Regions from separate parts of the Pediococcus ethanolidurans genome, predicted to be linked through region 2. Evidence: a T-box and tRNA genes for the amino acid it is inferred to sense, from the RefSeq annotation. Region 2 holds a T-box; the other holds one or more tRNA genes.
What was found. A T-box is a leader RNA that pairs with one kind of tRNA and senses whether it is charged. The one in region 2 lies ahead of leuS (leucine--tRNA ligase), so its partner is inferred to be a tRNA-Leu.
Positions count from the first base shown of each region.

Region 1 (18,477 bases), 730 kb from region 2:
TAATCTCTGGTACAGAATTGGATGAGATGGATGATAAGACTTTTGCCCAAAAGGTAAAACAATATTCAGTTTATGCACGAGTTGCTCCAGAACACAAAGTGCGCATTGTGAATGCATGGCAAAAGCAAGGTAAAGTAGTTGCCATGACAGGAGATGGCGTTAATGATGCGCCTTCACTGAAACAAGCAGATATTGGTGTAGCCATGGGAATCACAGGGACCGAAGTTTCAAAAGGAGCTAGTGATATGATCTTGGCAGATGATAACTTTTCAACAATTGTTGTTGCAGTTGAAGAGGGACGTAAAGTGTTTGCCAATATTCAAAAAGCAATTCAGTATTTGTTATCGGCCAATTTGGGTGAAGTTTTAACCTTGTTTGTCATGACAATGATGGGTTGGCAAATTTTAGCACCAGTTCACATTTTATGGATTAATTTAGTTACCGATACTTTTCCAGCCATTGCTTTAGGCCTGGAACCAGCAGAAAAAAATGTGATGAAACAAAAACCGCGTGGTCGGGAAAGCAATTTCTTGTCCGGTGGTGTCGCAGGTAACGTCGTTTATCAGGGACTATTAGAAGGACTAATTACGTTAGCCGTTTATGGAATTGCAATTTGGTTCCCAGTACATGCTTCATATGCTCAAGCCCATGCAGATGCGCTAACAATGGCATTTGCAACCTTAGGACTGATTCAGCTTTTCCATGCATTTAACTCAAAGTCAATTCACGGTTCGATCTTTAGTGCCACAACTTTGAAAAATAAATTCTTTAATTGGTCAATTGTGGTATCGTTTATACTGTTAGCTGCGACAATTGTGGTGCCAGGATTAAATGACATTTTCCATGTGAGTCATCTTGATCTTCATCAATGGGCAATTGTGGGTGGCGCTTCTATATCAATTGTGATCTTAGTCGAGATTGTCAAATGGTTCCAGCGTCGTTTCGCAGCTCGTTAATCAGTAAGAATGGAGAGATTTTAAATGCGTAAAAGTAATCCACAAGGTTATGCCAATTTACTCAGTCGAGTGATGGAATCGTCTGAACAGATGGGCGATGAGGTTGATCCTCATTTTCAAGACTTTAAAAAGACATTGGCTTTGAAAGGTGCTGAATCTTTTAGCGAACATGATTTGCATGAGATTGTCACGATTTTTAAAAAAGCCGTTGATCTGTATCAGCAAAATACAGAAACTTTGAAAAGAGCTAAACCGCCAGTACAGATATTGGGACGTCATAAGCAATTGGTAAGTGCTTATCAAACGTATGCAGCCGACTGTGAATTAATGCTGACTAGTATTGATGAACAAAAACGTCAGATTGATTCTGAACAATTTAGTAAGGCTGAACAGGCGCAGGACAAGGATATGGATGCTGTTTCAAAGGCTTTTGATCGAATCATGTCCCTGTTAATGGGTTAAAATACAAATTAAAACTAGGAAGAAATTTTCCTAGTTTTTTTGTGGGGAAATTAATTAACAGAGATATTTTTAGAATATGTGTGGTAAAAAGGATGTTCGCCACGGACAAATAATCACGTATGCTATACTGGTAACTATGTGTTATTGGGATTTAATGTTTAGTTTGGAGTGAATTTTTTGGAAGATCGAATTGTAAAAATTGTAGAACAACAGCTGTCAGACATGCGGCCAAAACAGATTCATGCAGTATTGAGTTTGTTAGGTGAGGGCGATACGGTACCCTTTATTGCACGGTATCGAAAAGAACGAACGGGAAGCTTAGATGAAGTTCAAATTCGTGAAATTCAGACTAGCTATAATAAAGCAGAGAGCTTAGAAAAACGGCGTGATGATGTTTTAAAATTAATTTCTGAACAGGGGAAATTGACACCAGCTTTAGAGAAGCAAATTAAAGCTGCTGATAAACTGCAAACGGTTGAGGATTTATATTTACCATACAAACAAAAACGCCGAACGAAAGCCACAATTGCTAAAGAGCAAGGTTTAGAGCCGTTTGCATTTTGGTTGATGACCTTTCCACAAGGTGAGTTGACCGCTAAAGCCAATGAATTTATTGATCCTGATAAAAAAGTAACCACAGTTGAAGACGTGCTAGCAGGTGCCCATGAAATTCTTGCAGAAGCATTTGGTGATAGTGCTGGATTCAGAGATTGGATTCGTAATTATACCCGAAAAAATGGTCGTTTTGAATCACAAGTAAAAGCTAAGGGAAAACAAAAAGATGAGCAAGGTGTTTATCAGCTCTATTATGACTTTGATGAATCATTGGCTAACATGGTGTCACATCGTGTCTTAGCGATTAATCGTGGTGAAAAAGAAGGGGTTTTAAAAGCCCAAATTCAAGTAGACGACGATGCCGTAATGCGTTATTTACATTTTCGGATCATCGGTAGCCATGAGGGACCAGCAGTAGCGATTTTACAGGCTGCTTATGAAGATGCGTATAAACGTTTTATCGGTCCTGCAATTGAACGGGAGTTACGTAGTGAACTAAGTGAAGAAGCAAATACACAAGCAATCAATGTTTTTGGTGAAAATCTGTATCACCTGCTCATGCAAGCTCCAATCAAAGGAAAAGTTGTTTTGGGATTTGATCCTGCCTATCGAACCGGTTGCAAGTTGGCAATTATGGATCCTAACGGGAAATTCTTAGCAAAAAAAGTTATTTATCCACACAAATCAGCTTCAGAGACCAAACGAAAAGCGGCAGCTGATGAATTCAAACAATTTTTAGAAGATTATCAAGTTGAAATGATTGCCATTGGCAACGGAACTGCCAGTCGTGAGTCTGAAGAATTTGTTTCAACAGTTTTAAAAACGATTGAGCGTAAAATTTACTATGTGATTGTAAATGAAGCAGGTGCGTCGGTTTATTCTGCTAGTAAAGCGGCTCGGGATGCTTTTCCTGAACTACATGTTGAAGAACGGAGTGCCATTAGTATCGGCCGTCGTTTGCAGGATCCACTGGCTGAATTAATTAAAATCGATCCTAAGGCTGTTGGTGTGGGCCAATATCAACATGATGTTCCCCAAAAAGAATTGACCAGTCAACTTGATACAGTAATTGAAACTGCTGTAAACCAAGTTGGAGTTAATTTGAATACGGCTAGCCCTCAGTTGCTAGAACACATTTCTGGTTTAACAAAAACCACGGCACAAAATATTGTGAACTGGCGGGATGAAAATGGTAGTTATGAAGCACGAAATCAATTGAAAAAAGTTCCTCGCTTAGGACCTAAGGCGTATGAACAATCTGTTGGTTTTTTACGAATTGTGCAAGGAAAAAATGTGCTTGATAATACAGACATTCATCCTGAAAGCTATAAGGCGGCCAAAAAACTATTAACTAAGACTGGTTTAAAGATGGCTCAAATTGGTACCCCTGAAGCAACAGCGGCTTTTAAACCACTGAATCTTACCGAAACAGCACAAGAGTTAGAAATTGGTGTTGAAACTTTGAAGGATATCATTGCCGGATTAGAGAAACCAGGGCGTGATTTACGGGATGGAATGCCAGCACCGTTGCTTAGAAGTGATGTTTTGACTCTTGAAGATTTAAAGAGTGGCATGAAGCTTCAAGGAACTGTGCGTAACGTTGTGGATTTTGGCGCCTTCGTCGATATTGGTGTTAAACAGGATGGATTAGTGCATGTTTCTAAGCTAACTAAGAAATTTATCAAGAATCCAGGTGAAGTTGTTTCGGTTGGTGATGTTGTCACGGTTTGGGTTGAAAGTGTTGATTTAGATCGACATCGCATTCAGTTAACCATGTTAGATCCAACTGAAACAGCGGCTCAATGACAGATAATGACTTACAAACGTTAGTAGAACAAATTTCAAGAAACGATTTTCATCGTGAATTTAAACACCGCGCTTTTTTTAACTCGCGGTTGCGAACTACTGGTGGTCGTTATCAATTACAAACGCATAATATTGATATTAATCCGCGAATGTTATCGGAACATGATTTACCAACTTTAATTGGCATTATTAAACATGAATTGTGCCACTATCATTTACATTTATTGCATCAAGGATATCAACACCGAGATTCAGATTTTAAAATTTTGTTAGCACGGGTACATGGATCGCGTTTTGCACCGGCAGGACCTGTAAGACAGCAAACCAAGCGACATTTAATGTATACGTGTCAGAAATGCGGGTTTAAATATTTACGCCAACGACATATTGATTTAAAAAAATATCGATGTGGCAAATGTGGCGGTAGATTGCAGCTTGTGCAAGCTAGTTAACATGAATTTTATTGAAAAAGGTTGTAACTATTGCCGATTTTTGCTAATATAGTTAGGTAATAGTTTTGCACCCATGGCGGAATTGGCAGACGCGCAAGATTAAGGATCTTGTCGGGAGTTTTCCCGGTGGAAGTTCGAATCTTCTTGGGTGCATCCTAAAAAAGAAAAGGATTGAGAAATTAAATTTTCTCAGTCTTTTTTTGCGCCGTTTTTACCAGATTCTAAATCTGTAGAGAATAATAAATGTAAATTTGGGTCATTCTAGTTGTTGAGCGGTTACTTTTTGTATGTAATCGACAATTACTGTATTTAGCGGCATTAAGCAAGTATTGTATCGAAAAATAACTAAGAATGAAATCGCTGTATTAATTGAAACAGTGTGTTAAACTGTACTGTATTAATTAAGTGTATCAGAAGCGTATCAAAATTGAGGAACAGTAAATGAAGAGAAAAGATCGTATATACCAATTTGTAATTGAAAAAACCACAACAAGTACTGTTGCGCAGTTAACCGATGGCGCAGCTTTAACAACCGCCGAAGTAGCCGATGCGTTAGATTTAATTCGTTCTAACGTTAGTAAAGAACTAAATCAGTTGGTTCGAGAGGATAAACTATGTAAATTGAGTGGCCGTCCGGTTCGTTATTGTCGTTTAATCGAAGAAAATGGCCATGAAAAGAAAGTCAATTCTTCTCCTTTGATGGCAGGGAAAAGACGTATTCATAGTGGTTTAGAGACGAATTTAAATAGCGAGCAGCCCACAACGGAGATTAGCGATGTCTTTGAACATATGATCGGAAATAGCTCAAGTATGCACAATCAAATTGAACAGGCAAAGGCTGCAATTTTGTACCCACCCCGTGGTTTGAACACTTTAATAATTGGACCAACTGGATCTGGTAAAACCTACTTTGCTAATGCTATGTTTCAGTTTGCCAAGAACCAACAGCTTATCCAAAAAACGGATGAATTGATTACGTTTAATTGTGCGGATTATTCGCATAACCCAGAACTCCTAATGTCACACCTCTTTGGATATGTTAAGGGCGCGTTTACAGGTGCTAATGAGGATAAAGATGGCCTAATTCAAGAAGCTGATAACGGCATGCTGTTTTTAGATGAAGTACACCGTTTGCCCCCTGAAGGTCAAGAAATGATTTTCTATTTCATGGATCATGGAACATACAGTAAGCTTGGTGAAACGTCCAAAGTGCATCATGCAAACGTTCGTTTAGTTTGTGCTACTACGGAAGATCCAGAAAGTTCGTTGCTAAAAACTTTTGTCCGTCGAATTCCAATTACTATTCAATTGCCTGCGTTTAATAAGCGAAGTGCAAAGGAACGAATTGAACTTTTGAAAGTTTTGTTAAGCATTGAGGCCAATCGCACGCATAAACAAATTACGCTAACAGAAGACGTTGTACAATCTTTGCTGGGCAGTGTCACATATGGGAATGTGGGTCAATTAAAATCTAACATTCAACTTGTTTGCGCACGTGGATTTTTGAATAATATTGAAAATAAGGGTGAAATTATGATTTCGGTGGATGATCTGCCACCGAATATTAAGGATGGTCTGGTTCATTTAGCTTCTAATCGCCGTGATTCTGGTGAAATTTCGAAATTACTAGAACCATATATGACAATTCAACCTGATTCGGATAACCACGTTCTGACAAACCGAAATGATAGTTATGAATTGCCTTACAACTTATATGAAATTATTGGTGATAAAGCGACTTTATTGCGTCAACAAGGCTTAGATCAAGAACATATCAATCATTTTATAAAAACAGACATTAATCTTCATTTGAAGACATTTTCACCCGATGAAGATGATATGCGTGCTGAAGCTAAACTAGCTGAAATCGTGAATCAAAATATCATTGATTTTACTAAGGAAATTCAAAGTAAAATTGAAAAAGAACTTAATTATAGTTTTCGAGATAATTTTCTTTATGCGATGAGCTTGCATATAAGTTCTTTCATTAAACGAATTCAATCTGGTAAACCAATGCGTACGATGAGTAAGGATTTGGTTGCTATGGTGGAAGATTATCCTAATGAAATGAAAGTTGCCCAAGAAATCAAAACACAGCTAGAAGCTCGCTACAATGTTCCAATTCCGGAATCAGAAAGATATTATTTGGCAATCTTATTGGTATCTTTAAAAATTGCCCCAACTTCCGGTAAAGTGGGAATTGTCGTGGCTGCTCATGGTAGTAGTACGGCTACTTCTATGGTACAGGTAGTTTCGCAATTACTGTCTGATAATACTATCCAGTCCTTTGATATGCCTTTAGATATGGAACCACAAACGGCCTATAAGGAAATTGTTGACTGTGTTAAACGGGCAGATGAAGGTAACGGTGTGTTGCTTTTGGTGGATATGGGGTCTTTGAGCACGTTTGGTAGTAAAATTACCGATGAAACTCATATTCCAGTTAAAGTGATTGATATGGTCACCACCGCAATGGTTTTGGAGGCTGCACGAAAAGCATCGTTTATTGACACCGATCTTGCAGCAATTTATTCTGAATTGCGTGAATTTCATGGCTATTCACGAATTAATGTTTCTAATGAACAAAAAGAAAAACACAATGAAATTTCGGAAACACCGCTTCCAAATACAACCCGGCCTAAAGCAATTGCGGCTATTTGCTCAACTGGCGAGGGAACTGCTAAGAAAATTAAAAATATCCTTGACCAGTTATTAGTAGAAAATCTAATTGATGATATTAAGGTAATTCCAATTTCTTTAGTGGGGATGGAACATCATCTCAAGAAGATTCAGACAAATTATCAAATTATCGCCACAACTGGTGTCACTCACCCGAAGATTCAAGCGCCGTTTATGCCTCTGCAAAAGGTTTTACAAGGTGGCGGAGAAGCCTTTATCAACAAAGTAGTAGAACGGGATTCCTTACAGTCCTTTGATGGTAAACAGGATGTAAAACTTACCAAGGAACTTTGTTGGCAATATTTGGATGGGTTCTATACCTTTATTAATCCACATAAGATTACGGATGTGCTGTGGCAATACATTGATCAGTTGCAAAGTGATACACAAAAGAAATTTAATGAATCCTTTAAAATTAATCTAATTATGCATATTGCGGGTGCAATTGAACGGACTGTAACCAATGGTGCGATTTCTGCTCCTGAAGAAGAATTACAAAAATTAACCAAATCAGAATGGTATCCAGCGGTAAAGGCTGTGAATGAAAGTAATTTAAGACGAATTCGAATTGATTTACCTCGTGAAGAAGTTTATTACATTGTCAAACTATTGGAAACTTGGCAAACCAAAGATGAAAAGCAACAAGAAGAGCTAGCTTCAAATCAAATAATAGAATAAAAGTACTAGTCCAATTAATTAAAATAACACACAAAGCTGATACACTTTTAATGTATCAATTTTGTGTGTTATTTTTAAAGCCCTTAAAGTAGGCGTTTTCATTCAGTGTATCTTGGCACGGTTTTTGCTTATATATAAGTGAGTGCAAAAAATGATGGTCTTGTACTTAACGTATCAACGTCTGAGTCAACAGATAAATCTAGTTACAGGGTATTAAGAAATTATTCGTTACATTTTTATTTACTGTAACAATCATAATAGGAGGTATAGAAATGGTAGGGATTATCATTGCTAGTCACGGTGAATTCGCCAATGGGATCTTACAGTCCGGATCGATGATTTTCGGAGATCAAAAGGATGTTAAGGCTGTTACATTGAAACCCAGCGAAGGACCCGATGATATTAAAGGAAAGTTGGAAGATGCAGTTGCATCTTTCGAAAACCAAGATGAGGTATTATTCTTAGTTGATCTCTGGGGTGGAACACCATTTAATCAAGTGAATGGATTGTTTGAAGCTCACAAAGATAAATGGGCAATCGTTGCTGGTTTGAATTTACCAATGTTAATTGAGGCATATGCTTCAAGAATGTCGATGAATAGTGCTCGTGATATTGCAGCACACATCATCGAGACAGGTGTTGAAGGTATCAAGGTTCGTCCAGAAGAGTTACAGCCCAAAGAAAAGGCTCCTCAAGCTTCTGCAAAGCCATCAAATGCAGGTGCTCCAGGAAAATTTGAGTATGTTTTGGCACGAATCGATTCACGTTTGTTACATGGTCAGGTTGCAACCGGTTGGACAAAGGCAGTTAACCCAACTCGAATCATTGTAGTTTCTGACAATGTTGCTAAAGATGAGTTACGAACCACCATGATTAAACAGGCTGCACCATCAGGAGTGAAAGCTCATGTTGTGCCAGTTGATCAGATGATTAAGTTAGCTAAGGATGACAAGCACTTTGGTGGTCAACGAGCATTACTACTTTTTGAAACACCACAAGATGCCCTTAGAGCTATTGAAGGTGGCGTTCCATTGAAGACACTTAACATTGGTTCTATGTCTCATTCAGTTGGAAAAGTTCAACCTAACAAGGTTTTGGCTTTTGATCAAGATGATATCGATACTTTTGCTAAGTTAAAAGATCTTGGGGTTACGTTTGATGTTCGTAAAGTCCCAACAGACGCCAAAGATAATATGGATGACATTCTCAAAAAAGCTGAGAACGAGTTACAAAAACAGAAATAATTTAATTTAAAGAAAACGGAGGATTAATCGTTATGAATTTAAACGCTATTCAGATGATTTTAGTCGTTCTCGTTGCATTTTTAGCTGGTATGGAAGGTATTTTGGATGAATTCCAATTTCATCAACCAGTTGTCTCATGTACGTTAATCGGCTTAGTTACGGGAAACTTAGTTCCTTGCATTATTTTAGGTGGTACTTTACAAATGATCGCTTTAGGTTGGGCTAATATTGGTGCTGCTGTTGCACCTGATGCTGCCTTAGCCGGTGTTGCATCTGCAATTATTCTAGTTTTAGGTGGTCAAGGTAAAGCTGGAGTTTCTTCAGCCATTGCGATTGCCGTTCCTTTGGCTGTTGCTGGCTTGTTACTTACAATTCTTGTTCGTACCATTTCAACTATGATTGTGCATATTATGGATAGAGCCGCTGCGGCAGGTAGCTTTGCCCAGATGGATTTCTGGCAGTGGGTTGACATTTGTTTACAAGGTATTCGAATTGCCATTCCTGCTGCATTGATCTTAGCAGTTGGTGCTGGTCCCGTTAAATCAGTATTGGATGCAATGCCTTCTTGGTTAACTGGTGGTCTTGCCATTGGTGGTGGTATGGTTGTTGCTGTTGGATATGCAATGGTTATTAATATGATGGCAAGCGCTGAAGTATGGCCATTCTTTGCACTTGGCTTTGTAATGGCAACAATTACTGATTTGACATTGATTGCCTTAGGTGCAATCGGAGTTTCACTTGCTTTGATTTACTTAACCTTATCAAGTAATAGTGGTAGTGGTTCAAGCAATGATGGCGGTGGCAGCAACTCTGGTGATCCGCTTGGCGATGTCATAGATAACTATTAAGGAAGGGAGTGCAAAAAATGGCAGATGTAAAAATTAAGTTAACAAAAAGAGATCGTGTTTCCGTTTGGTGGCGTTCAACCTTCCTTCAAGGTTCTTGGAACTATGAACGTATGCAAAATGGTGGTTGGGCTTATTCATTAATTCCAGCTATTAAAAGATTGTACAAAACAAAAGAAGATCGTGCTGCAGCTTTAAAACGACACATGGTATTCTTTAATACCCATCCTTACTTAGCTTCTCCAATTCTTGGTGTTACAATGGCACTTGAAGAAGACCGTGCTAATGGGGCTCCTGTTGATGATATTGCTATCCAAGGTGTTAAAGTTGGTATGATGGGTCCTTTGGCTGGTGTTGGTGATCCAGTGTTCTGGTTTACTGTTCGTCCTATTCTTGGTGCTTTAGGTGCTTCATTGGCTATGAGTGGAAGCATCATGGGTCCAATCATCTTCTTTATTGCTTGGAATATTATTCGAATGGCATTTACTTGGTATACACAAGAATTCGGCTACAAAGCTGGTGCCGCAATTTCAAAAGATTTATCTGGTGGCTTACTTCAAAAGGTTACTAAAGGTGCTACAATTCTAGGTATGTTTATCTTAGGATCCTTAATTAACCGTTGGGTTGTTGTTAAATTTACACCAGTTATTTCACGAGTTAAACAATCTGCAGGTGCTTTCATTGATTGGGATAAACTTCCAAAGGGCGCTGCTGGAATCAAAGAAGCTTTGACTCAACAGGCTGCTGGTCGTACTTTGGATAAATTCAAAGTGACAACACTTCAAGATAACTTGGATAAATTAATTCCAGGATTAGCTGGTTTGTTGGTTACCTTACTTTGTATGTGGTTAATCAAAAAAGGCGTTTCACCAATTATCATTATCTTTGGTTTGTTCGCCGCAGGTGTCATTTTACATGTTTTGAACATCATGTAATAAAAAATGGAATTAGTCTGGGATTTAGTTCCCGGGCTTTTTTTATTAATAGCTAAAGGTTGAAACTACAAAAACACATCTCGTTAACTGATATAAAAGCGTTCATGGTAATAAAATCAGATTAAATTGCCGTCTTCCAGCAAATTCGGGCTGGAACGTAGTGCGAGTTATTGCGGCTGATTTTTGCCACAAGAATCGATATAGTACGAAGTATCAAACATTCTTAGTCCGGAGGCGATTGGTCTCAGGGGTGAAATTATTCTTAGTAATTTATTACTTAGAATAAGGCCGAGTTTGAAGACAAGTGTTCTTCTTGGCTTCAAATCGTGCCCACCCCGTTCCAGACCAAGTGAGCCGTAGGACGGCAAGTTAGGACTCTGTTTGTGAACTAGGCTGTTTAACGTCAGTTATTGAAGTAATTTTTGATACTTTCAACCTTTAGTTATAATAGTAGAAAATAAAAAGCGGTGACTAATTTTGCTCAAATGATAAAATCGCCGTATAATAGCAGTAATTATTGAGAGAATGGAGTCAAATAAATGGTTGAATCTATCAATACAAAAGTAGACTTAGTAATAAAGGGAACATCATACATTGGTCTGGGACGTTATGGTCAGATTATGATTGGTGATAAGGGGTTTGAATTTTATAGTGATCACAATGTGAAGGATTATGTTCAAATTCCATGGAGTGAAGTTAGTTATGTGGCAGCCTCAGTTATGTTTAAGGGCAAGTGGATTCCTCGCTTTGCGATCTTTACGAAGTCAAACGGACACTACACTTTTGCGGCAAGAGATGCCAAAAAAACTTTGCGAGCCATTCGAGTTTACGTAGACCCTAAAAATATGGTTCGTTCTTTAACCTTTTTCCAAGTTCTCAGACGAGGCTCACGAAATATTTTAAAAAAGCTTAAAGCAAAGGTTGGACGACATAGTTAATTCAAACAATTTAGAGGAATTATAAATTAATGACAGAGTCTATAAATACGAAAATTGATTTAAAAGTTAAAGCAACGCTAGACGCAGGTGCGTCTCAAAAGGGTAAAATTGTAATTGGTGATAAGGGATTCGAGTTTATTAATAATCAAAAAAATCGTTATTTTGTCGCTTTACCTTGGAATGAAATTGACCATGTTGGGGCCACACGAGGAATTCGAAAGGGACATATTACTCATTTTACAGTTTACACGAAACGTCATATTGGCTATGTATTTACTGCAAGAGATTCTAAAAGAATATTTGAAGAGATACGTCCATACGTTGGTGCTAAGAATTTAGTTTATGAGAAGGATATGTTTGATCGTCTCCGTCATAGTTTTGAAGATTTGACTAAAAAATAAGAAATTGGTTTTGAGGAGGAGCAGCAAAATGATTGCGTACATTGTGGCGAGTCATGGTAAATTTTCGGAAAGTATCTTGGAAGCATCCTGGGAACTTTTTGGTAAACAAGAAAAAGTGGTCTCGGTAACACTGAAACCTGAAGAAGATCCTAAGGACTTATTAGCTGATTATCAAACTGCATTGAAAAAATTTGACGAAAATGACCAAGTCATCTTTTTAGTTGATTTATTTGGTGGAACACCATTTAATGTGGCAGCTCAAATTGTTGTTAAACATTCTGAACAAATGGCACTGGTTGCAGGATTAAATTTAGCTATGTTGGGTGAGGCGTATGTGGTACGCGATCAAACTTTAACGGATGCCGTGCTTCGGTTAGAACAAAGTGCAAAGTCTGCGGTTCGTCATTTGCAGGTACCAGATGAAGTCAAAGGAGACGACTAGTTTTGACAATGAAGATTTGTTTAGCTAGAGTGGATAGTCGCTTACTTCATGGCCAAATAGCAACCGGTTGGGCAAAAAGTGTCAAACCAAATCGGATATTGGTGGTTTCAGATAATGTTGCTAATGATGAATTACGAAAAATGTTGATCGTTCAGGCTGCTCCAATGGGTGTTAATGCTAATGTCATTACCATTGATAAGATGTTACGAATATATAGAGATCCGCGATTTGACTCCTTTAAAGTGCTTTTGTTAACCGAAAACGTACAGGATATGTTGCGACTAGTGCGTGGTGGGATGAATTTTCAAGATTTAGGAATTGATATTGGTAGTTTGGCGTTTTCTGAAGGAATGACCATGTTAAACGATTCGATTGCGGTTGGTACTGATGAAATTAAAGCAATTCGGGCATTACGTGACGCTGGCTTACAGATATTTGCACAGAAAATTCCTAATGATGGTAAGAAAGATATTATGACAATGTTGGAGAAAAATAAACTCTAAACAAAGTAAGTAATGTTTTTAAAAGTAACAAGGCTGGGGAAAACTCCCAGTCTTTTTCTGTTTCCGAACTTTAATAGCTGAAAACGGAACAAAAAGGCTGATTTTTCGTTTAGGTACGAAAGCCAAACGATTCAAAGGACGGATCATTCGATTACCTAGGTTTATCGTCTTAGCAATTTTAGATGTATGAACAACGTAGTATGCACGAAGTCAAATCACCTTTTTCTCACTCTCCTAAAAGCTAATTTATTATAAAGATTTTAATTAGAGTAACTCCAAATTACCCAAGCAAGAAAAAGATTGGTAAAATAGAGAAAATAGATTTAAGTGAGGATGTGCCAAAACGGTGAATATTAAAATCGCGGCAACGGGACATTACGTTCCTAAAAGAATTGTCGATAATTTTGAATTAAGTAAAATTATGGATACCAGCGATGACTGGATTCAATCTCATACAGGAATTAAGACTCGCCATTTTGCTATGAATAATGAAAATACGTCTGATTTATGCACTAGGGTTGGTGAACGACTTCTAGAAAAAAGTGGTTTAAAACCTGAAGAAATTGATCTAATTTTAGTTTCGACAATTACCCCAGACAGTTTAACTCCGGCGACTGCATGTATTGTGCAAGATAAATTAGGAGCAACCAATGCATTTGCGATGGATATTTCAGCAGCTTGTGCAGGCTTTATATTTGGTCTAAGCACAGCTGAAAAATTTTTACGTTCGGGTCGCTATCATAATGCTTTAGTAATTAGCGGTGAAACGAATTCCAAAATGATGGATTTTACAGATCGGACTTCTGCCGTCTTCTTTGGCGACGGAGCTGGTGGTGCGCTTTTAGAAACAACTGAAAATGCTAACGAAGAATTTTTTATTGATGAAAAGTTACAGAGTGTAGGTAGTCAACATCAAACTATTCATAGTGGTAGAATCGCACCGATTACAAAAATCGCGGGCACTAATTATCCAAAACTCGATGCGTTTTATCAAGATGGTCGTGCCGTATTTGCATTTGCTACTGAGACGGTGCCCGTTCAAATGCGTCAAATTTTAAATAAAAATCATGTAAATGTAAATTCGCTTGATGCAATTATTTGTCATCAAGCAAACTTACGAATTATTGAGAAAATTAGTGTCGAATTGGCAGTCCCAATGACTAAATTTCCAACGAATGTCACTACCTTTGGTAACACATCTTCTGCGGGAATTCCCATGGCATTAGATCAACTACAACGTGATACGCATCGACCCCAAAAGGTTTTATTAACGGGATTTGGTGCTGGACTGGACTATGGCAGTATGCTGATTAACTTCTAAGGAGGAGTTGTCAAAATTGAATTTAGAAGACGTCAATAAATTATTAGATAAATTAGAGCAACTTGATTTTGATGAGGTTGATTTAGAATTCGACCAGGCTAGAATTCATGTTAAAAAAAGGACGAATAATATTTCACAACACGAAATTACCCTTGATTCCGATCAAAAACAGACTGAATCTGACGCATTTATGGTCAAAAGTCCGATGGTTGGTGTAGCTCATTTAGAAGCCAGTCTGAAAAAAGGACAAAGAGTACACGCGGGTGATGTAGTGGCACAAATTGAAAGTATGAAGTTGTTTAATGACGTGACAACGTTGTATGGTGGTGTCATTAATCAGATAAAGGTCAAAGATGGCGAATCCGTCGAATTTGATCAACCGTTATTATCGATTAAAAAGGATAAGTAAAATGTTCAAGAAAATTCTAATTGCCAACCGTGGTGAAATTGCGATTCGAATCATTAAGGCTTGTCAGCAGTTAAAAATTGCTACTGTGGCTGTTTATTCAACAGCAGATCGACAGGCTCTTTTTGTGCAACTTGCTGATGAAGCAGTTTGTATTGGTCCAGCAAGCGCAAAGAATTCCTATTTGAATCGAGAGGCCATTTTAATGGCAGGCATCAATACAAATGCAGATGCCATTCATCCAGGCTATGGTTTTTTATCCGAAGATGAATTATTTGCGCAAATGTGTGAGGAATGCGGCATGACCTGGATTGGTCCTCAAGCAAGTTTGATTCATGACTTTTCTGATAAAACGAATTCTCGAAAAATTGCTAAAAAACTGGGCTTGCCAATTATACCTGGTACGGGGATGATTACGAGTGAACCGCAATTATATGATCAGGCAAATAAGCTTGGTTATCCAGTATTGCTAAAAGCCAGTCACGGTGGCGGTGGTAAAGGTATTCGGATGGCTAGTTCTGCCAAAGACTTGTTTGTAAAATATGAAACGGTAAAAGAAGAGGCAGGATCATCTTTTTTGGATGGCTCGATTTACCTAGAACGTGATTTTGAGGCGGCTCGTCATATTGAAGTTCAGGTGTTGGGGATGCCAGAAAAGTTACTTATTTTAGGTGATCGTGATTGTAGTTTACAAAAACATCGTCAAAAAATTATTGAAGAAAGTAATGCCAGCATTCTGACACAAGCGGAACGTCAACACCTTTATAAATTGGTGCATCAGTTATTGGATGGAGCAGATTATCAAAGTTTAGGAACGGTTGAGTTCTTGTTTGTGCAGCATCAGTTTTACTTTCTGGAAATGAATACACGTCTGCAAGTGGAACATGGTATTACTGAAGAAACTAGTGGGGTTGATATTGTTCAGGCGCAAATCAAGGTAGCAGCACATGAGCCATTTGAGTTACCAAATTTGAATTTTCAGGGGCATGCAATTGAATGTCGGTTGAACGCTGAAAATGACATGACAGCACATTTGTTTGAAACGGGAAAATTAACTGAATTTGCAATGCCAACTGGAATTCGTGTAGATACAGGTCTGCAACGTGGTGATGTGTTAACTCCATTTTATGATCGCCTATTGGCAAAAATTATTGTGCATGGAACTGATCGAACGATGGCCGTTAAAAAAATGCAGGATGCACTAGCTCAAACAAAGGTTAATGGAATTGGCACAAATTTGAAACAACTAAAACAAATTATCAGTAGTGAACAATTTATTAAGGATAATTATTATATTCATTCGGTCGGAAAAATGATGGAGGAATCAACTCATGAGTCATTTGCCTGAAAAAAATAGCTGGCAAATTTGTCAGCACTGTGGAAAACATGTTCATGACTTGCAGTGGGCACCGTATTTTCGGTGTCCTTTTTGTCAAAATTTGCAGCGCTTATCAAATGAACAACGTTTGAAAGTTACGGTAGACACTGATAGTTGGCATGAAATTAGATTAAATGCACAAACCACTAATTTTTTGGATTTTCCCAATTACTCTGCAAAACTGCATGAAGCACAAAATAAGACGCATCATGGAGAAGCTATTCAAATTGGAACGGCCAAAATCAACACGTTTCCGGTTGCATTAGGCATAATGTATAGTCATTTTATGATGGGAACTTTGAATACAACGGTGGGCACAGCAATTAGACAGATTATGCAAATTGCTAAAACTCAAAAACTACCGCTAATTCTTTTCATCGCTTCCGGTGGGGCACGAATGCAAGAAGGGATCTTGTCTTTATTACAAATGAATACAATTTTAAATCAATGGACGGAATTTGAAAACGACAGGCAGTTAGTGATTAATGTTTTGACAGATCCAACGATGGGTGGTGTTTCTGCCAGTTTTGGATTTAAATCTGATTACGTGTTAGCAGAGGATCACGCACAAATTGGTTTTGCAGGGAAACGGGTGATCAAGCAAATCACGCATGAAGAATTGCCTGATGAGTTTCAAACGGCAGAGGATTTACTTACCCATGGATTGATTGACGAAGTGGTCAAAAGAGAACAGATGCGAACTAAATTAACGACCCTTTTACGTCTACATAGTGGAGGTTAAAAAGATGGCTAAAACGTTAGAAGAAAAAATTAAATTAATTCGTTCCCCCAAACGGTTAACGGCACAACAAGTAATTAGTCAATTAGTGATTAATTTTTTTGAGGTTCATGGTGATCGTCAATTGGGCGATGATCCGGCGGTGAGTGCAGGCATTGGTTTATTTCATGCTCGGCCAGTCACTGTTCTAGGCATTAATCGAGGTACCAATATTCAACAGCGTCGTGAAGTGAATGGTGGTGCTGTTCGTGTGACGGGGTATCGTAAAACTTTGCGAGTTGTAGAAGCTGCAGAAAAGTTCAATCGGCCAGTCATTTCTTTACTTAACATACCTGGTGCAGACGCGAGCGTTTTTTCAGAAGAACATGGACAAAGTGAAGCAATTGCTGATCTCATTTTAAAAATGGGTCAATTGACGGTACCTAATGTGGCATTATTTTTGGGTGAAGGTCACAGTGGTGGTGCGTTAGCGTTTAGCAATGTCAATCAAATCTTAATGTTAGAGAACGCGTTGTTTTCAGTGGCATCGCCAGAAGCAGTTCAAGCCATTTTAAAAAATCGAAATCAAACGCAGGACGCAAGTGAATTTATGCCAATGACGGCACAACAGTTAGAAAAGATCGGCTTAGTAGATAACATTATTTTGGAGACTCCAGCTAATACCTTAATTGAACGAATTGATGCTGCTCTTAGCAAAGCATTAGGTCAGTTGAGAGATTTGGATGCGGCACAATTAAAAAAACAGCGGTTAACCAAGTTTGAAAAATTAATTGAATTTAATAAAAATGAACAATAAAAAAGGGATTTCTTTGATGAAAGATTACGATTCAGCAGGTGTGTCCTGTTGCGTGCTTTCATTTGGAAGTCTCTTTTTGTGTAAGTTATGGTCCGGTTGTTGGTGAACCAGTGTTACTGTTTTGATTGAATGTATTGGTTGAACTAGATGCATTGCTATAGCTTGAAGAAGTAGAGCTAGCAGTTGTACTTGAAGAACTCTGAGTAGTAGTTGAGCTAGTCGTTGTATCCGAACTTGAACTACTATCAGTTAGTTTTGTTGTATTGGCTAAGCCTAATTCCTTACGAATTTTATTTGAAATCTTGCGTCGTTCAGTCATAGAGGCAACTTGGTAAGATAAACCATCAATCGTTTCGTTTTCACCTTCCAAAGTATTAGATTTTATGTGATGAGAAGCATTTTTATAACTAAAACGTAAGGCAAGCATATCATTGAAAGTTAAGTTAGTTTTCATGTTCTTTTGAACAGAATTCAAAATACTTTGGAAACGAGTAACTGAAGAAATTGTTAAGGCTTTACGAACAACAGCCAAAATAACCTGACGTTGGCGTTTTTGACGACCGTAATCGCCATCAGGATCATCATAGCGCATCCGGGAATAAGAGAGCTTCTTTGCCAGTTAAGTGGGTTTTGACACCTTTTTTAACGTTTGCTGATCCGTATTTAAAGGTTAATGTTGGTGTAACATCAACACCGCCGACAGAATTGACAAGTTCCTTAAGACCACCCATATTCATCACAATATAAAAATCAATTGGAACATCAAGAAGATTTTGAACAGTTTTAATGGACTGTGATGCGCCACCAATTGTATATGCAGCATTGATCTTTTGAGTTGTGTTGTTAATTGTAACGGCAGTATCACGAGGAATGCTGGTCATATAAGTCGTTTCTTTTTGAGCGTTTAACGATGCCACGATCATCGTATCACTCAGCCCTTT
Region 1 covers NZ_OZ061250.1:1,210,108-1,228,584, forward strand. The annotation lists gene AB3219_RS05915 (cation-translocating P-type ATPase) at 1-956, shown strand, start outside; gene AB3219_RS05920 (hypothetical protein) at 981-1,418, shown strand; gene AB3219_RS05925 (Tex family protein) at 1,596-3,779, shown strand; gene AB3219_RS05930 (SprT family protein) at 3,776-4,231, shown strand; tRNA gene AB3219_RS05935 (tRNA-Leu) at 4,299-4,384, shown strand; gene AB3219_RS05940 (sigma-54-dependent transcriptional regulator) at 4,673-7,588, shown strand; gene AB3219_RS05945 (PTS sugar transporter subunit IIB) at 7,861-8,832, shown strand; gene AB3219_RS05950 (PTS mannose/fructose/sorbose transporter subunit IIC) at 8,865-9,680, shown strand; gene AB3219_RS05955 (PTS system mannose/fructose/sorbose family transporter subunit IID) at 9,698-10,612, shown strand; gene AB3219_RS05960 (DUF956 family protein) at 11,152-11,550, shown strand; gene AB3219_RS05965 (DUF956 family protein) at 11,580-11,951, shown strand; gene AB3219_RS05970 (PTS sugar transporter subunit IIA) at 11,980-12,393, shown strand; gene AB3219_RS05975 (PTS sugar transporter subunit IIB) at 12,396-12,896, shown strand; gene AB3219_RS05980 (beta-ketoacyl-ACP synthase III) at 13,243-14,217, shown strand; gene AB3219_RS05985 (biotin/lipoyl-containing protein) at 14,234-14,626, shown strand; gene AB3219_RS05990 (acetyl/propionyl/methylcrotonyl-CoA carboxylase subunit alpha) at 14,628-15,971, shown strand; gene AB3219_RS05995 (acetyl-CoA carboxylase carboxyltransferase subunit beta) at 15,955-16,743, shown strand; gene accA (carboxyltransferase subunit alpha) at 16,748-17,536, shown strand; partial or broken gene AB3219_RS06005 (LCP family protein) at 17,622-18,477, opposite strand, start outside.
Region 1: it has a tRNA-Leu gene. The T-box ahead of leuS (leucine--tRNA ligase) is inferred to sense a tRNA for this amino acid. The anticodon was not compared.

Region 2 (12,101 bases):
CTTTTGGTTTCTTCAATAAGCTGATCAAACATTTGATATTGATCAATTTCGTCAGCTGCCAGCATAATCCGACTTGTTGCTGAAACAATTCCCACAATTGTGTGACCCACATTGATCTCTTCCGTAGACATAAACATAGCGATCCCTCTTTACTTCTCAGATTTATCTTTCTTTGCCTCGGCCTCTTCTTGCCGCTGCATGGCAAGTAATTTAATTTTAAGCTCAACGACGGTAACTGTAATCATGGCAACTAAAAAGCCAACAATCCAAAGGACAATGATGAGCCAAAATGGTAATTGTGTAAATAACGTAATTAACACAAGCGCTACTGCAATCAAACCAGGAACGCCCACTAATGTAGCCTTTAACATTTTGTTCCTCCATCAATTTAAATTAAAGTACAAACTTGTCAATTGCTTCAGCCACACCAGTTAAATAATTATTTTTGGTCACATATTTGGCTAAGCTCTTTGCTTCCTCGGTACCGTTGGCTACAACCACTGGCATCCCCACTTTACGTAACATTGGTAAATCATTACTATTATCTCCTAGAGCTAAAACTTCATCTTTCTTAATGCCTAAAGACGCCGCCAGTTCCAAAGTGGCGGTACCTTTATCAGTGCCCAAATGATTAAACTCGGCGTACATTCCAGAAGAATAGCTGGCATTTAACTGGTTATCAAAAGCATGCATCACTTCATCATGAACCGACTCTAACTTTTTTTGATCAGGATTCATCGTAATAACTTTCATGATTTTATCATTTTTGAAGATTGAAAAATCATTATTTTCCATAATCTGGTATTCAACATGACGAGGTTTTAAATACGCCAAATCTTCCTCACGAGGATTGTAGATATACAGCTTATTTAAAGTATATACGTGCGTATCATTATGGGGGTACTTCGATGTAATATCAAATACCCCCTTTGCTTCTTCAAAAGTCATTTCATTAGTTTGGAGCACTTTATTGTTTTTGTTTTCAATAATAGCTCCTCCATTATATGAAATGACAAATTCATTAGGTTCTTGATATAAGCCTAATTTTTGTAATAGAACTTGTACCGATGCAAAGCCGCGACCAGTATTAGGGACAAACTTGACTCCCTTTTTTGAGGCGGCCTTAATAGCTTCAATATTTTCTTGGGAAATTTTTCCATCGCCACCAAGTAAGGTTTCATCTAAATCACTAACGATTAATTTATACACTTTTGATCATCGACTTTCTTATTTACTAACCCTACCATATCGAAAATTGAAGTCGTTTTCAATGCTATTTTTAATATTTAGTAATTCTTTTATTTGGTAGCAGCTGAATTCGAATCGCTTTGCGTCAAAACTGCTAACCATTGTCGTATGACTGTTTCAATTTTAAAAGATTGAATCCGTTCCAATGATTTTTGCGCATACGCATGTCGCAAAGGCTCACTTACCATAAGCTTATTAAGTCCTCTCACAAAATCTGGCACGTCTTGTGCTTTGGTTAGCAAACCGTACTGGTTATGTCCTAAGAATTCTGCTGAACCCGTATTTTCCATTGCCACAATGGGTAACCCAAAGGCCATCGCTTCCCCAATTACAAGGGGCATTCCCTCCCAGCGTGAAGTGGAAACGAAAATCGAAGCCGTTTCGTAATGGGCTTGTAAAGCACTATCTTTCAGCGCGCCTCGATAGATAATCTTATCCGTAACATTAAACTTTTCAATTAACTGGCGAAACAACGTCATTTGTTCAGGTACACCTTGTCCTGCAATGGCAATTTTCCAATCAGTTGGTAAAAACTGTGCAGCTTCCAGTAATAAGTCGATTCCCTTGTGCGGAATCGCTATTCGCGCCGTAAACGCAATTAGATGAGATTTTAAATCGGATTGTTTTTCTGGCAATAAGGTTAACGGATTATATATTTTGACAGTGTTGGCATTAAATTGACGATAATTCTTTAGATCTGAGTTTGTTAAAACAACAACCGTGTCTGCTATCTTCAAACCACTAACAAATTCTTCACGCATCCGTTGATAATACTGGGTCATGTACGTTTTGTAATTATTGTGCATCCAAACAATTATTTGAAGATTAGGAACCCGTTTTTTAATCAGTGGCGCAAAACTGGTTGTTAAACCAGCAGCCAAAACGACACTTTGAAAGTTTTCATTCTGAATGAAATCACACAAATCCTCAATTTGTTCACTGTATTTTTCATAAGGTTTTTCGCCAAAATAATTCAATACATGTCCTGGATCAGGACGTTTGGCCACAACTAATTTTGCTTGTAATTCGTAGTACGGTGTCACATCTTCCAATGAATAATACGTCACATCAGCATGTTCGGTTAATGCATTGCCCATCACAGTAGCAGCACGTTTAACACCATCCATGACAACATTTTCAAGAACAATTAATATTTTCATAGGTTAGATTACTAAGGACCCTTTTCCCTAGTCTCTCCTCTCCATAATTATTTTTAAATTAGTTAATGCCATAATCTTTTATTTAAAAAAACTAATGGCGAAATATTTATTTGCCTATTTTAAACAACCATTCCGCCATCATAACCTAGTTTTCTTCATTGCATTATTTATCTAACTACCATTACATCTGCTAAAGAATGCTCTAAAATATAAGTGGTATTCGACCCTAAAAACATCTGTGCCACTCGGTTTGCACCAGTTGCACCAATATAAATCAAATCGATTTTTTCGGTTTGCTGAATATTTCTGGCTAATTCTTCACGTGGACTACCAATTTTAACAATGCTGGTTACGTCTTGCACGCCTTTATCTTTTGCCTGAGCTACCACGTCATCTAAAAGCACTTTTTGTTCTTTTAAACGACTTTCATCATCTATATCTGTTTCCACAACGCCAAATCCAATAGAAGCTCTTCCAACTGTTGATAGCTGTGGTTTTAAAATTTGAGCGATATACAACTTTGCCTTATTTCTGATTGCTGCATCGATTGCCTTATCCAAGGCATGCATTGACGTTTCAGAACCATCAATTCCGACTAAAATGTTTTGATATTGTTGACTTTCCATGGTACTCATCTCGCTTTCTGGTTTATCTAGCTTTATTGTAGCAAAAGCTTATGAATTCTAATAGTAAAAGGACCTTCTGATTTAAATATTCAAAAAATTTCGTTATACTAATCACATGGAGGATTAACCTTATGAAAGTAATTACGCAAGCCATGGTTGCAGCAACCATAAAAAAAAGAGCTGTGGAAACTCACAAAGGGTCGTTTGGAAAATTATTGGTAATTGGCGGCAATGCACAGTATGGTGGTGCCATCATTTTAACTAGCAGTGCGGCCGTTTATTCAGGATGCGGTTTAGTCACTACCGCTACTCATCCAACTAATTTTGCCAGCCTTCATGCTCGGCTTCCTGAAACGATGGTGATTGACTTTCAAGAAAATGAAGCATTAATAAAAATGATCAAAAATGTAAACACAGTTGTGATCGGCCCCGGTCTGGGGGAAGATTCAGTAGCCTTAAAAATATTACATACCATTTTTCAAACTATTCAGACTTCACAACATTTAATAATTGACGGCTCTGCCATTGATCTTGTTGCTACCCATAATTTGAAATTACCAGATGCTAAAGTTATTTTCACACCACATCAAATGGAATGGCAAAGACTATCGACTATCCCAATTTCTGACCAAACAGAAAATAAAAATAAACTGACTCAGCATAAATTGCACGCCACCGTTGTTTTAAAAAAGCATCACACTGAAATCTATACCGATCAATCTGTTTATCAATTACAACTGGGTGGCCCCGCAATGGCTACTGGTGGGATGGGAGACACACTTGCTGGTATGATTGGTGCGTTTGTCGCGCAATTTCCTGATCAAGAGGCTGCTGTTATTAGTGCAACGTATTTGCATAGCTTTATCGCTGACAACTTAGCTGAATCGCAATATGTTGTCCTACCTCATCAAATAATTAATCAAATTCCACAAGCAATGTCTCAGTTTGCGCGCAAATAATTAAAGTATCGCTTGCAATTGAATAAACAAAAATTGAGAATGAGGAAGACAGCTTCCCTATTCTCTATTTTTTTATTTGTGGACTTGTTATCTAAAAAATAGGAAACAAGGTAGATTTCTTCGATTGGTTTCGTTTGAAATCTAAATACCTTATTTTCCACTTTCATTGTCCATATATTTCAGATTTTATTTAGTTAGCTCCAGTAATTCATCCACTTCTTTTTGGCTTAATTCCCGATAATTTCCGGGTAATAAACCTACATCAATTGCCAAAGTTCCCATTTTAATACGTTGCAAACGAACCACTTTTTGCCCTACTGCACCAAACATACGCCGTACCTGGTGATATTTACCTTCTTGTATTTGTACGTGCACACGCGTCGTGTTTTCAAGCTTGTTATAATTCAAAATTTCAAGCTTAGCCGGATAAAGCTCTGTGCCGTCTTTTAACGTAATCCCATCAGTAAACTTTTGAATAACTTGTTCATCTAATTTACCAGTTACAGTTGCTTCGTACGTTTTTTTGATATGATGCGCTGGCGATAGAAGTTTATGCGCCAAATCGCCATCATTGGTAATCAAAAGCAGCCCTTCCGTATCCTTATCAAGCCGGCCAACCGGAAAAAGATCTGGTCGATAATCCGATTTATTAAATAAGTCCATCACCGTTTTTTGATGTTTATCCGTAGAGGCTGAAATGACGCCCAAGGGTTTATTGAGTAAGTAATAATAATGAACTTGATACTGTATTTCGCGTTCACCCAATTTCACCAAATCTTGCCCTGGTTTCAATTGCGTTTTACCAGAAACTACTTGACGCGCGTTCAAAGTGACAGCTCCCTTTTTTATCAGTTGGGTAATTTGACTGCGTGTGCCAATATTCATCTGATGCAAAAATTTATCAATTCGCATAATTACTCCTTAATGAATTCGTAAAATTCGTCGAATGCGTTCTACACGGCTTCCTAACATCATATCTGCAAGTCGAGTTCTTAATGTGGCATATAGATACACGAATCCACCTAAACAAGCTGCACCCACAGAAACGAATACTGACATGAACTTACTATTAGGATTCAATACTAAATAACTTAAATGAACCGTCGCAAACGCCACAATAAACGTTAAAAGACTAAAAATAAGAATGCCAGCAAATGGTTTGCTGATCCGTTGAAAACTAATCCCATACTCACGATTTAAATGTCGTAAAATTAGCCAACTCACCACACCAAAACCAATTCCTGTTGAAACTAAGGGTCCCATTACCCCTAAATAAGCCACAAGCGGGTATTGCAAAGCTAATTTCACTACCACGCCAATGGCAAAATAACCAACTGCCCGAACGTTTTCAGAAATTCCCTGCATAATTGCCGAAATAACCGTAAAAAGTCCAAGTATCACAGAAACATACGATGACACTTGTAAAACTAATGTCCCCACAACATCATAATGATAAAACAGTGTGTTAAGTGGCTGGGCAATGGCTGCCATGCCCAATGCTGAAGGAATCATGAAAAACGAAAATAGTAACAATGCATCGGTAACTTGATTGTTAATTTCACGTTTATCCCCTCGTGTTTTGGCCTCCGAAAGCATTGGCACCGCTGTAATTGCCATTGCTGAACCTAACGAAACGACAATCATAATTAGTTTATTGGAGTTAAATGCAAAATCCGCATAAAGAGTATTCACAACACTGTTTGAATAATTAAATGCACTCTGCATAATATTGAAAAATGTGTACTGATCAATCAATTGAAAGATGGTAATGGCAGAACCGATAATAATAAACGGCGTTGCCTGAGCAATAATTTCCTTATAAAGCTGTTTTGCGGGAATAGCCAGTTCTTGCTTACTATTTTCGGCCAGTTCTCGCAATCGTGCTCGATGCCGAAAGTAATACCACACAAGCACCAGCATACCACCGATGGCGCCAATAAAAGCTGCAAAGGTCGATTGTGAAACGGCACTAACCCAACTACCATGATGAACCTGCATGATTAAAAACGCAGTAATCAACATGTACGCCACACGAGCTAACTGCTCAACAAATTGAGAAATTGCCGAGGGTGCCATTTCTTGATAACCCTGGAAAAAGCCTCGCGTTAAACTCATGGTTGGAATAATTAGCACCGCCCAGGCCAACGAATGTAATATTGGAATCACATTGGCATCATTGTTAGAAAGTGCTGGTGCGCCAAAGTATAAAATTAGTGCACAAATAATTCCAGTAGCACCTGATAGCAGTAATCCACGTTTAAACAGTCGTTGTCCCACCGCAAACTCATTAATCGTATTGTAATGGGCTACTTGTTTGGCGATGGCTGAAGGTATCCCGGCAATCGCCGCAATTAAGAAGAAGCTGTATATGTTATAACCTTTTGCAAATAAAGCATTGGCCTCATCACTCATGCTGCCAAACCAAATTACCCAAGGAATAATATAAACGGCTCCTAATAAGCGAGAAAAAATACTCCCCGCCGTCATCCAGGCCGAGCCCTCGATCATTTTATCTTTTGAAGTAGATTCTTTATTTATTTGTCTCAGCGGTTGAAAACCCGCTCCATTTTCCTGTGTTTTGTTTTGAGGCGTCTCAGCCATAATTTATCGCCCTACTTTCGAATACTCAATCTTAACCATTTTATCATGACTACGAGGCAATTCAAATTAAAATTCAATTCATAAGAAAATATAAAGGATTACAAATTATTCAATAAATCTAATTTTCACTTTTTAAAATTATAACAAAAAAGCAATTAGTCAGTACTTCAACTAATCACTTTTAAAATACTTTGATTTAGTTAGCAACCACATTCACAATTTTATTAGGAATAGCAATCACTTTTCGAACAGTTTTACCATCTAACCACTCTTTCATGGTTTCATCGGCTAAGGCTAATTTTTCAAGATCAGCCTTGTTTGTATCCTTAGCTACCTTCAAATGTGAGCGAACTTTTCCATTCACCTGCAATACGATTTGAACGGTGGCCTCTTCCAATTTACCGGCATCAAACTTTGGCCACTCCGCGTACGTAATGGTTTCGTGATGTCCCAATAGTTGCCATAATTCTTCGGCGACATGAGGAACAACTGGTGATAACATTTTAACAAAGCCTTCCATGTATTCTAATGGTAATGCCTCAGCTTTATAACTTTCATTAACAAAAACCATCATTTGTGAAATAGCAGTATTAAAATGTAACTGCTCGAAATCTTCAGTAACCTTCTTAACTGTCTGGTTATAAACTTTATCAAGTTTACCATCATTAATAGTTGTTACCCGATCACGCAGATGGTTATTTTCATCAATCAGCAAACGCCAAACTCGTTCAATCCATTTCTCACTTCCGTGAATGCCATCTTCGCTCCATGCAACTGATTCCGTAAGGGGACCCATAAACATTTCGTATAAACGTAAAGTATCGGCACCATATTGATCCACAATATCATCAGGATTAATGACGTTACCCTTAGATTTGGACATTTTTTCATGGTTATCGCCTAAAATCATCCCTTGATTAACTAACTTCTGGAATGGCTCTTTGGTTGGTACCACACCTAAATCATACAAAACCTTGTGCCAGAAACGTGCATACAATAAATGCAAGACCGCATGCTCGGCACCACCAATATAAAGATCAACTGGTAACCACTCTTTTAAAAGATCCTGATCCGCAATTTGTTTTGAATTGTGAGGATCAATATAACGTAAATAGTACCACGAACTACCAGCCCATTGTGGCATGGTGTTCGTTTCTCGACGGCCCTTACGACCATTTTCGTCAACAACGTTAACCCAATCTTTTAAATTAGCTAATGGACTTTCACGGGTACCAGAAGTTTGCAAATCTTTGGCAGCTGGTAATTTTAAAGGTAATTCGTTTTCCGGAACTAAGGTTGTTTCTCCATCTTCCCAATGAATAACAGGAATTGGTTCACCCCAGTAACGTTGACGTGAGAAAATCCAATCACGCAACCGGTAATTAACCTTTTTCTTGCCAACTCCCTTATCTTCAAGCCATGTTAACATTTCATTGATGGCTGTTGGTTTATCCATGCCATTTAAGAATTCGGAATTAATGTGGACACCATCTTCAGTATAGGCAGCATCTTCAACGTTACCACCTTCAATAACTGGTTTAATAGGTAGATCAAATTTCTTAGCAAAGTCCCAATCACGTTGATCATGCGCTGGTACCGCCATGATTGCACCAGTTCCGTAAGAAGCAAGTACATAGTCAGCAATCCAGATTGGCAATTTTTCACCGTTTACAGGATTAATTCCGTAAGCACCAGTAAATACACCAGTTTTATCTTTATTTAAATCCGTTCTCTCCAAATCAGATTTAGTTTCGATCTTCTTTTCATAGGCCTCTACAGCATCCTTTTGAGCCGCTGTGGTGATCTTCTTAACTAACTTATGTTCTGGTGCGATAACCATATAGCTTGCGCCAAACAACGTGTCAGGCCGTGTTGTGTACACCTCAATTTGTTCATCTGTTCCATCCACTTTAAAATTGATGCTGGCACCGGTTGAGCGACCAATCCAGTTACGTTGCATCTCTTTAATGCTTTCAGGCCAATCAATCAAATCCAAATCATCCAATAAACGATCTGCATAGGCAGTAATTTTCAACATCCATTGCTTCATTGGGACTCGATAAACTGGGTAACCGCCGCGCTCAGTCTTACCATTCACAACTTCTTCGTTAGCAACCACGGTTCCACCCATCATGTCAGGAGCCCAGTTAACAAGGGTTTCCTTCTCATAAGCTAAACCTTTTTTGTACATTTGTTCAAAAATCCATTGTGTCCATTTATAATAATTTGGATCAGTTGTATTGATTTCACGATCCCAATCATATGAAAAACCTAACGAACGAATTTGACGCTTAAAGTTTTTAATATTTTGCGCCGTAAACTCACGAGGATTATGACCAGTTTTTAGGGCATACTGTTCTGCTGGTAATCCAAAGGCATCCCAACCCATTGGATGCAAAACTTTGAATCCTTGCATGCGTTTAAAACGAGCCATAATATCTGTAGCCGTATAGCCTTCTGGATGGCCAACATGTAATCCTTGTCCAGATGGATAAGGGAACATATCTAAAACATAGTACTTAGGTTTCTCTGAAGCCGAATTTGTTTTAAATGTTTTATTTTCACGCCAGTAATGCTGCCACTTACGTTCAATTATTTCGTGATTATATGCCAATTTATCTACACCCTTTCTATATAAAAAAAGCCTATAAGATATCAAAAAATATCTTATAGGACGAATTTTCCGCGGTACCACCTATATTTACGATTGAATTACTCAGTCGAACACTTCAATTCTTAACGCGAATTCACGTTACAAGCTACTAATTTCACCAGTAAATATCAAAAGATGAGTTCGGTATAATTCCAATCTATACTCACATTATCCGTATAGTTTCTGAAAAGGGTTCTACACTTACTACTTCTTTTCAACAATTATTAATGGATTAATCCTATCAAATTAACTCTAAAAATGCAAGAAACCTTTTAAAAATCTGATATACTAGAAGCGCATTACGAAACGACAAAGGAGTCATTCATGCAAACTAGCAAACAACATCGAAAATGGTTAGATCTAAGTTTACTTACTGGTATTTTTTTCATTATGATCTTAATTTTAGTTGTAACCAACGCTAACTTAATTCACACGTTTGATCACATAATTGCCGAACTTGTTCAAAACAACCGAACCGCAAGCAAAACACACTTTTTCGTGTTTATAACGACCCTTGGTAATCCCCTTCCTAATATTGGCTTCACGCTTATTTTGGTTGACTGGTTAGTTTACAGCAAATATTATCGACTTTTAAGCTTTGCTGCTCTCAGTATTTTACTTGGAACTTTAGGAAATTCAGCCATTAAGTTACTTATTCAAAGACCTAGACCATTACATAAATTAATTTCAATTGGTGGTTATAGTTTTCCAAGCGGTCATTCAACGAGCTCAATTATCCTGTTAAGTGTTTTGATGATCATTACGGCAAATTTAGTCAGGCACAAATGGCAGCGCATTTTAATTGATCTTTTGGCCATTATCATGATTTTATTAATCGGTTTATCAAGAATCTATTTAAATGTGCATTACCCTAGTGACGTATTGGGCGGTTATCTATTTGGCATAACGATTGTCTTAATAACGGATTATTTAATTTTACCAATCAAAACGGAGGACGAAAATAAATGAATTTAGAATCTGCATTACGTTATAGTCATACTTTACTTGACCAGGTGGTTCAACCGGGAGACACTGTGGTTGACGCAACGGTTGGTAACGGAAACGACACTATTTATTTGGCAAGCGCCGTAGGTAAAAATGGGCGTGTCTACGGATTTGACGTGCAAGCTGCCGGTTTAGCAGCTACGAAAACTCAACTTGTTTTAACTGGTTTAAGTTTGCAAACTAGCCTCATTCACGATGGCCATGAACATTTATTAAAACATCTCCCTGAAAATACACAAATTTCGGCTGCTATCTTTAATCTTGGTTACTTGCCCGGGAGTGATAAATCTATTATTACCCATGCCAAAACTACCATCTCTGCAATCAAACAATGTCTGCAAATCCTGCAACGAGGCGGATTAGTAATTTTGGTGAGTTACTATGGTCATCCAGGTGGCAAGGACGAACTAAGAGAATTACAAACCTTTTTACATCAAATACCGCAAAAGCAGTTTCAAGTTTTAAACTATCAATTTATTAATCAGCAAAACAATCCACCAATTTTATTTGCCATTCAAAAACGTTAAAAAATTGCCTTCTAAACATCGTTTAAGTGTTCAGAGGGCAGTTTTTAGATAGTTTCTAAAGGTTGAAAGTATCAAGATCACTTCAATAACTGCTGTTAAACGACTTAGACTCCAAAAAACAGTTTAACTGCCGTCCTGCGGCTCACTCGGTCTGGAAGACGGCATTTTAATCTAATTTTGTTACCTATGAACATTTTTGTGTCAGGCAATTAGATACATTTTTGTGCTTTCAACCTTTAGATAGTTTGCTTTTTTCGATGATCCACCGCATTAATCACAATGGCCAAAATAATCAAACAAACTCCGGCTAAATAAATATTATGCAGTGCTTGATATAAAATGGTTCTTAACGTTGGTAATAGTTTTGCTTGTAATGATGAGGCTGTTTGTGGATTAATTAACTTGTTCATCATCCCTAAATTCAAATTATTATGTTGCGCAATACCACTGTTCATTGTGCCATTCATGATAATACCAAAAATAGACATCATTATAGTCTGTCCCAGTGTTCGTGCAAGGGTATTAAAGGAAGTGGCAACCCCCATATCTTTAGCTTCAACCAATCGTTGTGACGTAACTGTTGTTGAAGTAATGGTAATTCCGAATGCAACACCTAACACGGTGGAAATCACAAAGAACAGCCAAAACGGCGTGGTCTGTGGTAACAACGCCAACCAAGAACTACCAATCAGTAATAAAGCCAAACTAATCATCAAAGTCTGTTTAGGGGTAAGTTTGAGAATAAATTTACCTGCTAAGAATGAACCAAAAATCCACATTACTGAACTTGGTGTTACTGCAAAACCGGCTAACGAAGCTGGTAATCCCAGTAACCCTTGTGTCCAAGTTGGAATATAAACTTCAAAACCGATTAAAAAACCTGATACTAACATGGTAGCTACATTTTGAGTGATAAACGTGCGATTCTTAAATAATTTTAACGAAATAATTGGATCATCCGCTTTTTGTTCTCGTTTAATAAATAGAAAAATAGCAATAACAGTTACTGCAAAACAAGTTTCAACCGTTTCCCATGTAAAGCTCGTTTCACCAAGCACTTGAAAGCCGTACATTAAGCTAAGTAACGCAATCGTCAGCCAAAGTGTCCCTAAATAATCAATTTTAGCTGAAATTGTTCGCGCATCTTCATGAAGATATAGTGCAATCATGGCTACAGTTATCAAGCCAATCGGAATATTAATAAAAAATACCCAGTGCCATGTTAATTGATCAACAATAAAACCACCTAATAATGGTGCCACAATGGCTGCAATCCCCCATGCTGCGCCATTTAATCCCATGACGCGTGCACGTTTTTCAAA
Region 2 covers NZ_OZ061250.1:1,943,569-1,955,669, forward strand. The annotation lists gene AB3219_RS09585 (hypothetical protein) at 1-137, opposite strand, end outside; gene AB3219_RS09590 (hypothetical protein) at 150-371, opposite strand; gene AB3219_RS09595 (Cof-type HAD-IIB family hydrolase) at 394-1,209, opposite strand; gene AB3219_RS09600 (glycosyltransferase) at 1,299-2,408, opposite strand; gene AB3219_RS09605 (universal stress protein) at 2,576-3,034, opposite strand; gene AB3219_RS09610 (NAD(P)H-hydrate dehydratase) at 3,166-3,993, shown strand; gene AB3219_RS09615 (pseudouridine synthase) at 4,180-4,905, opposite strand; gene AB3219_RS09620 (polysaccharide biosynthesis protein) at 4,915-6,594, opposite strand; gene leuS (leucine--tRNA ligase) at 6,791-9,208, opposite strand; T-box leader at 9,262-9,474, opposite strand; gene AB3219_RS09630 (phosphatase PAP2 family protein) at 9,572-10,216, shown strand; gene AB3219_RS09635 (class I SAM-dependent methyltransferase) at 10,213-10,779, shown strand; gene AB3219_RS09640 (MDR family MFS transporter) at 11,016-12,101, opposite strand, start outside.